DNA from 4 places in the Bacillus sp. BC08 genome. Region 2 is predicted to be linked to each of the others. Evidence: predicted binding sites of a transcription regulator. Region 2 holds the regulator's gene; each other region holds the start of a gene.
The links. The regulator Rex, encoded in region 2, represses fermentation and respiration genes when NADH is low (regulators of the CRP and FNR family bind a similar motif). The targets are predictions, from matches to a motif close to TTGTGAAATATTTCACAA.
Positions count from the first base shown of each region.

Region 1: ACXVYO_RS02670 (DUF1641 domain-containing protein) is a predicted target of Rex. The motif match lies at 1,500-1,517, and genes of this name have one in related genera.
Region 3: hcp (hydroxylamine reductase) is a predicted target of Rex. The motif match lies at 1,560-1,577, and genes of this name have one in related genera.
Region 4: ACXVYO_RS15630 (nitrate reductase subunit alpha) is a predicted target of Rex. The motif match lies at 1,491-1,508, and genes of this name have one in related genera.

Region 1 is NZ_JBTGPA010000018.1:91,654-94,870, reverse strand. Features, by position in the region: gene ACXVYO_RS02680 (MFS transporter) at 1-407, opposite strand, end outside; gene ACXVYO_RS02675 (winged helix-turn-helix transcriptional regulator) at 800-1,147, shown strand; gene ACXVYO_RS02670 (DUF1641 domain-containing protein) at 1,577-2,017, shown strand; gene ACXVYO_RS02665 (NAD(P)/FAD-dependent oxidoreductase) at 2,062-3,217, shown strand, end outside.
Region 2 is NZ_JBTGPA010000022.1:4,276-7,492, forward strand. Features, by position in the region: gene ACXVYO_RS04800 (ABC-F family ATP-binding cassette domain-containing protein) at 1-1,010, opposite strand, end outside; gene ACXVYO_RS04805 (redox-sensing transcriptional repressor Rex) at 1,198-1,827, shown strand; gene ACXVYO_RS04810 (YdiK family protein) at 1,854-2,048, opposite strand; gene ACXVYO_RS04815 (CPBP family intramembrane glutamic endopeptidase) at 2,045-2,794, opposite strand; gene groES (co-chaperone GroES) at 3,196-3,217, shown strand, end outside.
Region 3 is NZ_JBTGPA010000027.1:206,695-209,911, reverse strand. Features, by position in the region: partial or broken gene ACXVYO_RS07335 (MazG nucleotide pyrophosphohydrolase domain-containing protein) at 45-152, shown strand; gene bla2 (BcII family subclass B1 metallo-beta-lactamase) at 225-998, shown strand; gene hcp (hydroxylamine reductase) at 1,642-2,928, shown strand.
Region 4 is NZ_JBTGPA010000031.1:998,176-1,001,392, reverse strand. Features, by position in the region: gene ACXVYO_RS15640 (DUF58 domain-containing protein) at 1-265, opposite strand, end outside; gene ACXVYO_RS15635 (AAA family ATPase) at 265-1,227, opposite strand; gene ACXVYO_RS15630 (nitrate reductase subunit alpha) at 1,785-3,217, shown strand, end outside.

The DNA of each region.
Region 1 (3,217 bases), on a different contig from region 2:
GTTAAACCAGTAAACATAAATGCAATTGCACTCGCACGTTTATTCTCTGGTACAAGAGCAGCCGCAATTGTAGATCCGATCGACATAAAAACGCCGTGCGCAAACGCAGATACAACCCTCGCGATAAGTAACACAGTAAAACTTGTTGCCACCGCTGCAATTCCATTACCAATAATGAAAATAATCATAATCCACATTAATAACGTCTTTCGCGACATACTAGCTGTTAATGACGTTAATACTGGGGCACCAAATGCTACTCCTAACGCATATAAAGAAACGGTTAAACCCGCTGTTGTAACAGAAACATGTAAATCCTCTGAAATAGATGGTAATAAACCGACACTAATAAATTCGGTTGTACCTATTCCAAACGCACTAATGGCTAGTGCTAATAAAGCAAACATACTTCTCCGGTTCGTCTGTACCGCCGAAGAAGATACTGTATATGAATTCAATTGAACTCCTCCTTAATGCGAGAAATCCAATCATAATAGTATGATAAAAAGGCCTTTTTATCTTCTACAAAAATAAATTTATTGCTATATGGCTATTATGAATGGCTTCACTCTATTTTTGAAGAACGCACTTAAAAGTACGATAGGTACCCAAAAGTAACATAGGCACTTTTTAGTACCGTACTACTCATTTCCCTCTTACGTATGCTATTATGGAACATATTCAACATGATAAAAAGTACGTACTTTAAAGTGCTATAGGTACTTTTTAGTAACATTTAAACTATTTAGCTTCTTTTGTTGGAGAACTGAAATTTACATTCATCAAAGGAGATTTGTATATGAAGAAATATAACATTCCCGTCGAAGCGACTTTAGAGGTTATCGGGGGCAAATGGAAAGTCGTTATTCTTTGCCACTTAACGAAAGGTACAAAGAGAACGAGTGAATTAAAACGTCTCATGCCTGGTATTACACAAAAGATGTTAACACAGCAATTACGCGAATTAGAAGAGGATGGAGTTATTCAAAGAAAGGTATACAATCAAGTACCACCGAAAGTAGAATATTCCCTTACAGACTACGGTTGGTCTTTAGAATCCATTCTTGATTCCCTTTGTACTTGGGGCGAATGCCATCTTGAAAAAAGCGGTAACACATCGATGCTAATAACAGAAGGTGAACAATAAAAAAGGAAAAAATGAACATAAATTTGTCCGTTTTTTCCTTTTTTTCTTTATATATACGTACATTTCTTAGCTTAACAAAATAATTTATACGCTTTCACGCCTTGTCAGTACTACGTTATACACTTAATATCAAATAATTAGGAATCATTTTTATGTTAACATAGGTGTATATAGTATATAATATAGGATATATATTATATACACTTTCCGATAAAGGAACTTTCCATTATGCGGACAAGCCAAGTATCGGACAGTTCATAAATAATAGGTAGGACATTATGGTTTTGGATTTATGATTTCAGCTTACTTGCTGGCATAAATTTAAAGGCATTTTATTGTGCTTTGTGAAACTTTGTATAAAGTTTCGCAAGCGTTTACTATCTTACCTATCAAAAATAAGAGTATTGCTATCGTAAAGGAGAATTGGAGATGCCAGAAACTATGACTCAAACAAAGCCAGAACAAGAAACTGTACAAATTTCTGCTAGCCAAGGACAACTTGATGTACTTGATCAGTTGTTAAAACCTGAGGTACAAGAATCATTAACTACACTAGTAGAACAGCTTCCAAAATTAACTGAGCTTGTTAACATTTTAACTAAGTCTTATGACTTCGCTCAAACTGTTGCTACTGATGAAGTATTAAAAAGCGACACTGTTAGTGCAATCACAGAGCTTGTAGAACCTGTAAAAGATACAGTGAAAGGCATGGCTGCAACTGCTATCGAAGCGAAAGATCGTGCTGACGAAAGCAACGAAGTTATCGGCCTGTTTGGTCTATTAAAATTACTAAAAGACCCACAAGCACAAAAAATGTTCCGCTTTGTGAACGCATACCTTCAAATTAGTGCAGAACGTAACAATAAATAATTTAACTTATAACAACAATTAGTAAAGACGGGGGATATCATACTATGTCAAAACAAATTGTCATCTTAGGCGCTGGTTATGGCGGTCTTCTTGCCGCTTTAAACGTACGTAAATATTACAGCAAATCAGAAGCACAAGTTACAGTGATTAACCAATACCCAACGCACCAAATCATCACTGAACTACATCGCCTTGCAGCTGGTAACGTTGCTGAGCAAGCAATTGCAATGCCACTTACAAAGCTTTTCAAAGGTAAAGACATTGATCTTAAAATTGCAACAGTTGAGTCATTCTCAGTTGATAGCAAAGAAATCAAACTAGCTGGTGGCACTACTTTATCTTACGATGCACTTGTAGTTGCTTTAGGAAGTAAAACTGCTTACTTCGGTATTCCAGGACTAGAAGAAAACAGCATGGTATTAAAATCTGCTGCTGATGCAAACAAAATCTACAAACACGTTGAAGACCGTATTCGTGAATACGCGAAAACGAAAAACGAAGCTGATGCTACAATCGTAATCGGTGGTGGCGGATTAACTGGCGTTGAGCTAGTTGGTGAGCTTGCTGACATTATGCCTAAACTTGCAAAAAGCCACGGCGTAAATCCAAAAGAAGTTAAACTTCTTCTTGTTGAAGCAGGTCCAAAAATCCTTCCAGTATTACCAGACCACTTAATCGAACGTGCAACTACTAGCCTAGAAGCACGCGGCGTTACATTCTTAACAGGTCTTCCTGTAACAAACGTTGCTGGCAATGAAATCGACTTAAAAGACGGTCAAAAACTTGTTGCTAACACATTCGTTTGGACAGGTGGCGTACAAGGTAACCCATTAATCGGTGAATCAGGTCTTGAAGTAAACCGTGGTCGTGCAACAGTTGATGCATACCTACAATCTACTTCTCACAAAGACGTATTCGTTGCTGGAGACAGCGCTGTTGTCTTCGCTCCAGACGGACGTCCATACCCACCAACTGCACAAATCGCTTGGCAAATGGGTGAGTTAATTGGATACAACTTATACGCAGCACTAGAAGGCAAAGCATTCGAAGAGTTCGCACCTGTAAACTCTGGAACACTTGCTAGTCTAGGACGTAAAGATGCTGTTGCTACAATTGGAGCAAGCAATACTCCACTTAAAGGCTTACCAGCATCATTAATGAAAGAAGCAAGTAACGTTCGTTACTTATCACACATTAAAG
Region 2 (3,217 bases):
GTTGCATCCTTTACTTGTAAAACATCATTTCCACTTTGTTTTTCGATATCGAAGTGGAAGGAAGCTGACTTAGAATCACCTAATGGTCTTGTTAATAATTCCATTCGGTCTAATTGTTTACGACGGCTTTGGGCACGTTTAGTCGTAGATGCACGAGCTATATTTTTTTGCACAAAGTCCTCAAGCTTAGCAATTTCATCTTGTTGTTTTTCATAACGTTTCATTTCTTGCTCGTATAGTGCTGATTTTAAATCTAAATATTTACTGTAGTTACCAACAAATCGTCTGCTTTCTTTATTCGAAATTTCATATACTTGTGTAACGAGTTTGTCTAAGAAATAACGGTCATGGGAAACGATTAGTATTGCGCCGGGATAGCCTTGTAAATATTGTTCAAGCCATGTTAATGTTTCGATGTCTAAATGGTTTGTAGGCTCGTCCAAAATAAGTAGGTCTGGTTTCGTTAATAATAATTTACCGAGAGCTAATCGTGTCTTTTGTCCACCGCTTAATGTAGAAATCGTCGTCTGGTGCGTTTCAACTGGGAAGCCAAGACCACTTAAAATCGAGCGGATATCTGCTTCGTACTGATAGCCACCTTGATCTTTATAATCTAATTGTAATTGGTCATAATCAGCTAATAATCTTTCGTATGTAGCCTCGTTTGAAAAGTTTTCTTCTTTTCCCATCTCTTGCTCTAGCCTTCGAAGTTTTGTCTCCATTTGCTGTAAGTGTGTAAAGACGGTTAACATTTCATCCCAAATTGTTAAAGATGTTTCTAAACCGGTATTTTGAGCTAAGTATCCGATTGAGACATCTTTTGGTTTTATAATTTCGCCACCATCATGAGATAGCTCACCGGCTATTATTTTTAATAACGTAGATTTTCCGGCTCCATTTCGCCCGACTAATGCGATACGATCTTTCGTTTGAACTTCCAATTTTATGTTTGCAAGAATTGTTTCTGCACCGTATAATTTCGAAAGCGCGTTTACTTGTAATAAAATCAATGTTTTCACCTCAAATAATTTCTTAACTTTGCCATGTTTATATTTCTCAATCATACTAAAAATAGTGTATAGTTTAAAATAAAGAGAGAATACTTCTTCTCTTTATTATACAGGGAAATTCATGAGTGCTAAACTTCTGTATTTGATTCAAGTATATGAATAAAGATAGGAAGAGAGGAGAGGTTATATGGATCAGCAAAAAATTCCACAGGCCACTGCCAAACGATTGCCTCTATACTATCGATTTATCCAAAACTTATCTCTTTCTGGTAAGCAACGTGTTTCATCAGCCGAATTGAGCGAGGCGGTAAAAGTTGATTCCGCAACAATTCGAAGAGATTTCTCATATTTTGGAGCGTTAGGGAAAAAAGGTTATGGATATAACGTAAATTATTTATTATCATTTTTCCGTGAAACACTCGACCAAGATGATATAACACGTGTAGCACTTATTGGAGTAGGTAATTTAGGGACCGCTTTCTTACATTATAATTTCACGAAAAACAATAATACAAAAATTGAAATGGCGTTTGACGTTAGTGAAGAGAAAGTCGGAACAGAAATCGGGGGCATTCCTGTATATCATTTAGATGAATTAGAAGAACGTTTATCAACTGATATACAAGTGGCAATATTAACAGTACCCGCTACAGTAGCGCAACCTGTAGCAGATAGATTGGCAGAAACGAACGTGCATGGTATTTTAAATTTCACACCAGCACGCTTAAATGTGTCAGACAATATAAGGATTCATCATATTGATTTAGCGGTAGAGTTACAAACACTTGTTTACTTTTTGAAGAATTATCCACAATAAAACGCAGAGGAAGCGACCTCTGCGTTTTATTGTTGTTTTTTCTTTGTGAATTTAACTAAGATAAGGCGAAGTGCCAAATTAAAATCAATTGTTGCCATAACTGCAAATAGTATTGTCCACATATTCCAGATGGTATCTGTTACGTTCGTAATGGCGAAGCGTGTAAAGATACACCCTAGAAGGAAGTACAATGCAGCCATGAACAATGGTGAGTTTCTCATACTAAAAATCCTCCGATAAAGCCTTGCATTTTTTCAGCTTCTTTAATCATTTCTTGAATTTGTTCATTGCTCATTAAAACTTGAGCAACTGCAACTAATGTATTCATAGCAACATGAGCTGCGATAGGGACGATAATACGCTTCGTTTTTACATATAAAAAGGCGAATACGAGCCCCATAGAAGTGTATACCAATAAGTGAGTGAAATCAAAATGAATTGCTGCGAATACGAGAGAACTAATGATAGCAGCAATAAAGAAGTTAAACTTCTTATAAAGTGTACCAAATAAAATTTTTCTAAATACGATTTCTTCCAAGATAGGTCCTATTATAGAGATGACGATAAGGAACCAAGGTGTCGTTCTAGCGATATCCATAAGTCTCGCTGTATTTTCTGATCCAGGTTTAATTCCTAATAAACGCATTTCTATCATGCCGGCAATACTTTGCGAGAAAAATGCTAAAAAGAAGCCGATAAAAATCCAACCAATCGTAGCTGGAATAGAAGAACGCGTTGTATCTAAACGTCTGTCGCGAATATCTGTTCTAAGTAACCAAAGTACGATACATAATGCAATAAAGAAGCTAATGATTGCCCAGTGTCCAGTTATGAGTTGGAACTTCTCTTCTCTAGTAAAGCCCCTGTTATCATAAAGTCCAGTTTTCAGGAGAAGTGGTAATCCAGCAATGGATGATAACTGCATTAAAATGTATGTAACGATAACCCACCAATATTGTTTTTTCAAATGGTTTAACCATCCTTTCTAACTCTAGTGTATGAGATAAGGTAGGATAACATGTAAATATGCTACCTACGATATAAACCTCGCGTAAATTATGTTTTTTTCGTAAATCCGTATTTGAAATTATAATAGAAGACAGGAGAAAGTTGTGTGTATAGCGAAAACAACTTAGGGTGTCCTTTCATATTGTAACATACGAGTAGTGGAAACAACGATTCATATAGTAAAGGTAGAAGAAGAGAGACTCTATATAGAAAAGTGTATAGCTTAATTTGCGAAAAAATTATGATTTTTTTACTTGCAAAAGAAATTGAGATTATTTATTATTATAAGTGTGTTAGCACTCGGGTGACTTGAGTGCTAATAAAGAAAATTTACATAACAAAATGAGGAGGTTGTTGTTCATGCTAAAACCATTAGGTGATC
Region 3 (3,217 bases), on a different contig from region 2:
ATAATTTAACAAAATAGATTTTAAGTGTAATAGAAAAATGGAGTATTTATCATGAAGGGAGATTAAGTATGGATATTGTGGAATTCCAGAGATATGTATTAAATTTCAGTAAAGAAAAAGGATTTCAAGATACAACAATTGAAGAGCGTACATGGAACAAACATTTGAAATGAACTGTCTATTATAGGTAATAACTATTTCGTTTGAACGAAAGGGTGGGGAAAATGAAAAAGAATACATTATTAAAAGTAGGGGTATGTGTAAGTTTATTAGGATTAACTCAATTTGGTAGTACAATTTCTTCTGTACAAGCGGAACAAAATTTAGAGCAAAAAGTAATAAAAAATGAGTCAGGAACTATTTCAATTTCTCAGTTAAATAAAAATGTATGGGTTCATACGGAGTTAGGTTATTTTAACGGAGAAGCAGTTCCTTCGAACGGTCTAGTTCTTACTACTTCTAAAGGGGTAGTACTTGTCGATTCTTCTTGGGATGATAAACTAACGAAGGAATTAATAGAGATGGTAGAAAAGAAATTTAAGAAGCGCGTAACGGATGTCATTATTACACATGCGCACGCTGATCGAATTGGCGGAATAAAAACTTTGAAAGAAAGAGGCATTAAAGCGCATAGTACGACATTGACTGCAGAACTAGCGAAGAAAAATGGATATGAAGAACCACTTGGAGACTTACAGACCATTACAAATTTGAAGTTTGGAAATATGAAAGTAGAAACGTTCTATCCAGGGAAAGGACATACAGAAGATAATATTGTCGTATGGTTACCGCAATACAATATTTTAGCTGGAGGCTGTTTAGTGAAATCAGCGTCCGCTAAAGATTTAGGAAACGTCGCTGATGCTTATGTAAATGAATGGTCTACATCGATTGAGAATGTGCTGAAGCGATATGGAAATATAAATGCAGTAGTGCCTGGTCATGGGGAAGTAGGGGATAGGGGACTACTTTTACATACATTGGATTTGTTGAAATGAGAAACTATGGGAATATAAAAGCGAGGAGAAATAAATTTCTCCTCGCTTTCTTCTAACTATATTTAAATGCAAAGTCTGCATACGTTACTGAGATTTTAATTCCAAGTATACAAATACCAGTACTGTCATAATTGCTATAACAACGTAAGTAGCATCAAGCATTATAAGTGTTTTTAAAGTTTCAGTCATCCTAATTCACCCCTGGTATGAAAATATAAAATAATCTCTTATCAATTAAATCAGAGATTATAAAGATAACAATGTACATGAAATTTCTGAAGTAGTTCTATATAAATATATCATATAAATAATGTAAGTAATGTTAAGATAATGTAAATGTATTGTAAATAAAGTGATTTTTCATAAAATCTTTAATCAAAAAATTGATAGTTCTTCAAAATGAAAAAAAGCTATTCTTTCTGTTGAATAATAGAAAGAATAGCTTTTTTTGTATGACTAGTAGTTCCTAAATTAATTATATACATACTTCTATATGATTTTTTTAGTGTCAATAAAAATATTATGTCAACAAAATGAACTGTCACAAATTTATACTAAGTATTGTGATTGATATCACATCCTTTTTTTCTAATGGGTATTATGCTTGATTTGTAAGGAATGATTGGGAGAGGGTGGGATGATCATGTTTTGTTATCAATGTGAACAAACGCCAACAGGCGGATGTAAAGTAATAGGTGTTTGCGGTAAAAATGAAACAATTGCAAGTTTACAAGATACGATCGTGTTTGGATTAAAAGGAATTGCTGCTTATCGTACGCATGCTGCTCAGCTAGGGTATACGGATGCTTTTGTAGATGCTACGACGCAAGAAGCATTGTATATGACATTAACCAATTCTAACTTTAATGAACAAGAACATATTGATATGGCTATGAAAGTAGGGCGATCAGCCTTAAGAGTAATGGAGTTGTTAGATGAAGCACATACGAATCACTTTGGTGTTCCAGAGCCTGTTCAAATTACACAAAACCATGTAGAAGGTAAAGCAATTGTAGTTACTGGTCATAATTTATTTGCGTTAGAAGAATTATTAAAGCAAACAGAAGGAAAAGAAATTAATATTTATACGCATTCTGAAATGTTACCAGCACACGGGTATCCGCAGCTGAAAAAATATAAGCATTTAAAAGGAAACATCGGTAAGGCATGGTATGATCAACGACGTCTTTTTGAAAAATTTACAGGTGCCATATTAGCGACAACGAACTGTGTTATGCCAATTAAAGGATCATACTCTGATCGATTCTTTTCGTATGATATTGCAGGTTTAGAAGGTGTACAAAAAATTGAAAATGATGATTTTGCACCGTTGATTCAAAAAGCGCTAGAACTTCCAGAAGTACATATGGAGTCGGATGAACAGTTAGTAACAGGATTCCATCATAATACAGTATTATCATTAGCTCCAGAAATTATTGAGGCCGTAAAAGAAGGAAAGATTAAGCGATTCTTTGTCATCGCAGGTTGTGATGCACCAGGAAAAGGCGGAGAATATTATCGTGAATTAGCAACGTCACTTCCGCCAGAAACAGTTATTTTAACGACTTCTTGCGGGAAATTCCGCTTTAATGATGTGGATTACGGTGTTGTACCTGGTACAGAAATTCCGCGTTATATTGATTTAGGGCAATGCAATAATTCAATTTCTACAGTGAAAATAGCAGCCGCTTTAGCAGATGCATTTGAATGCGAAGTGAACGAATTGCCAGTTAGTATTGTTCTATCATGGTTTGAACAAAAAGCGGTTGCTATTTTACTTGGGCTATTTAGTCTTGGAATTCAAGATATTCGTATCGGTCCAAAGGCGCCTGAATTTATTTCACCTGGCGTGCTTGATGTATTACAGGAAACATTCGGTTTAAAACTAATTACAACTGCAGCGGAAGATATGGATATGATGTTATCGTAACAAAATGATGATTTGTCTTATTAAAAAGAAGAACTAGCCTATAGCACCCCGAAATAAAAATGTAGAATTTTTGTTTCGGGGTATTTTCTTTTCTTAGCGGGATAGGTAATAGTTGATTTTAGAAAAATATAAAAATCAAGTTGACATTTACAACTACTCAGTCATACAATGTAGAAGTAATAGGTGATACTGAGTAGTGTTGTTTCTTAAAATGTTTTTAGTAAACGATAGGGAATAGCGGATTTTAGAAAAAATTTGAAAATTAGTTGACATTCATCGCTACTTAGTC
Region 4 (3,217 bases), on a different contig from region 2:
GAAAACTTCTTTTTATTGTAATCGTACTTAAAAATGGTTCTCCTGCTACATATTCGTCTTGATTTGTTATTCGTTTTACCTCGGCGTTCCGTAAAGCATAGAAGGGAAGTAGTAGTGAATAAAGGCCAATAGGAATCATACTGTAAAACAAAAACCAACTTACAAAACCTCCTTGAAGCATAGCGTATACAAATGATAAGACTAGGCAAAACGGAATGAGTGATAACTTAGTAAAATGATAGAGTGCTCGTAGTATTCGTTTCATCAAAGGTTCATCTTCCTTTGAGTCGGCACGGTCGTTCGCGCAACGATTTTTGCGATAATTTGTTCTCCTGTTATTCCTTCAAATTTTGCTTCCATTTTTAGAATGAGTCTGTGAGCCAATACGTAAGGAGCTAAAAATTTAACATCGTCTGGAATAACATAATTTCTACCATGGATGAATGCATAAGCTTGTGAAGCTTTCATTAAAGCAATCGAGCCACGTGGACTTGCACCAAGCTGTATAGAACTATAAGAACGAGTCTGACTAACAAGCTTTACAATGTAATGCTTGATGGATTTGTCCATACTTATTTCCCGTACGCTTTGTTGTAAATAAAGTAATTCTTCTATTGTTGTAATAGCTTGTAAATGGGAGAGAGGATTTGTTTTTTCCATCCTGTTTAAAATTTCAAATTCTTCTTCTGGTGTAGGATATCCCATTTTTAGTTTCAATAAGAAACGATCGAGCTGTGCTTCTGGTAAAGGATATGTTCCCTCATATTCGACCGGATTCTGTGTAGCCATTACAAAGAACGGTTTTGGTAACGGTCTTGTCCTGCCATCTATTGTAATATTGCCTTCTTCCATACTTTCAAGTAAGGCAGACTGTGTTTTTGGAGATGTACGATTAATTTCATCAGCAAGTATAAAATTCCCCATGATTGGTCCAGGCTTGAACTCAAATTGGAGCTCTTTCGGATTATAAATAGAAACACCTGTAACATCTGACGGCAGTAAATCAGGTGTGAATTGAATGCGCTTGTAATCGGCATCAATTGATTTAGAAAGAGCACGTACTAACATTGTTTTCCCAACGCCAGGAACATCTTCTAATAGTACATGACCTTCAGCTAAGAGAGCTGTCAAAGCTAAGATCGTTTCTTTTCGCTTTCCGACCATTAACTTTTCAATATTGTTAATTATTTTTTCTATAATGGGATGTAATGAATCAAGCTGGTGCATCGTAATCCTCCTAATGTTATTATCGTTTTCTAATCTATTTAGTGGAAAATAGTATGTATCTATCTAATTGTGGGCAGTAAAGAATTTTATCTTCAATTCTAAGAATATTCAGATTATTTATTGCGATTATATCTAGTATAATTGTTTCCGTAACTTAGGGCAATATGGTAAATGATGATTTGTAGTTTTATGTGAAATGTGTATTGCTATAAAGTAATATCGCGAAGAAAAAACATCCTCACATACAATTTTCGGTATTTTCCTTGTGGAACTTTTGAAATAATTACAAAACTCTTTTTCATATATTTATAAAGAAAAACGTAGGAAGTTCTCCTGCGTCTTTTCTTTTGCAAAATATTCGATACTTCAAAATACTATTCTCCTAATAATTCAGATTAACTATACCTCTTCACAACGGAATAAAAGATTTTCTCACAAACTTATTTTCTACTGAATTTTTGACAATCTCTTGAACTGTGCGAAATGTCACATCTGTATTTTACAACCTCTCTTATAGTAAGGGTATGTAAGAGAGACGTATTAAAGGAGTGAACAGTATGAAGAAGAAACCTTCAGCACTAATGAGACGTTTAAAATATTTTTCACCAATAGATCGTTATAACGATAATCATACGCAAGAAACATATGAAGATCGCGAATGGGAGAATGTGTACAGAAAGCGTTGGCAGCATGATAAAGTAATTCGTTCTACACACGGCGTGAACTGTACAGGTTCATGTAGCTGGAATATATATGTGAAAGATGGAATTGTAACGTGGGAAGGGCAGGAGCTTAACTATCCGACTACAGGTCCTGATATGCCTGATTTTGAACCGCGAGGATGCCCACGTGGAGCAAGTTTTTCTTGGTACATTTACAGTCCACTTCGTGTGAAATATCCGTATGTACGTGGTGTTCTTTGGAATATGTGGCAAGAAGAATTACAAAATAACGAGTCACCACTAGATGCTTGGAAAAGCATTGTGGAAAACCCTGAAAAGGCACGTACGTATAAGCAGGCGCGTGGTAAAGGGGGATTCATTCGTGCGAATTGGGATGAAGTGTTACAACTCGTTTCAGCTTCTTTACTATACACAGTAATGAAATACGGTCCAGATCGAAATGTTGGTTTCTCACCAATTCCAGCTATGTCGATGTTAAGTCATGCAGCGGGTAGTCGCTTTATGCAACTTATGGGTGGACCGATGCTTAGCTTCTATGATTGGTACGCAGATTTACCACCAGCTTCTCCGCAAATTTGGGGCGATCAAACAGATGTACCAGAAAGTAGTGATTGGTATAACTCTGGTTACATTATGACATGGGGTTCAAATGTACCGATGACGAGAACGCCAGATGCACACTTTTTAGCAGAGGTTCGATATAAAGGAACGAAAGTCGTTTCTGTCAGTCCTGACTTTGCTGAATCCACAAAGTTTGCGGATGATTGGATTAGTGTGAAACAAGGTACAGATGGTGCACTTGCGATGGCAATGGGGCACGTAATCTTACAAGAATTTTACGTAGATAATCAAGTGGAATACTTCACAAAGTATGCGAAGCAATATACTGATTTTCCTTTCTTTGTCACATTGAAACAAAAAGGGGAACAATTCGTTGCTGATCGGTTCTTAAATGCTTCTGATATTGGACGCGAAACGAAGTTAGGGGAATGGAAACCTGTACTTTGGAACGAGAATACGAATGATTTTGCAACTCCTCACGGCACAATGGGATCACGTTGGGATAACGAAAAGAAATGGAACTTACGTTTAGAAGATGAAGAAACAGGTGAAAAGATTAATCCGCTTCTTTCTTTACTTGGAAGGGAAGATAGTGTTGAAACGGTACAAATTCCGTACTTCTCTGATGATGGAAATACAATATTAGAACGTACAATTCCAGTGAAAAAAGTTATGACAGAAGAAGGAGAAGTGTTCGTTACAACGGTATACGATTTAACGTTAGCAAATTATGGTGTGAACCGAGG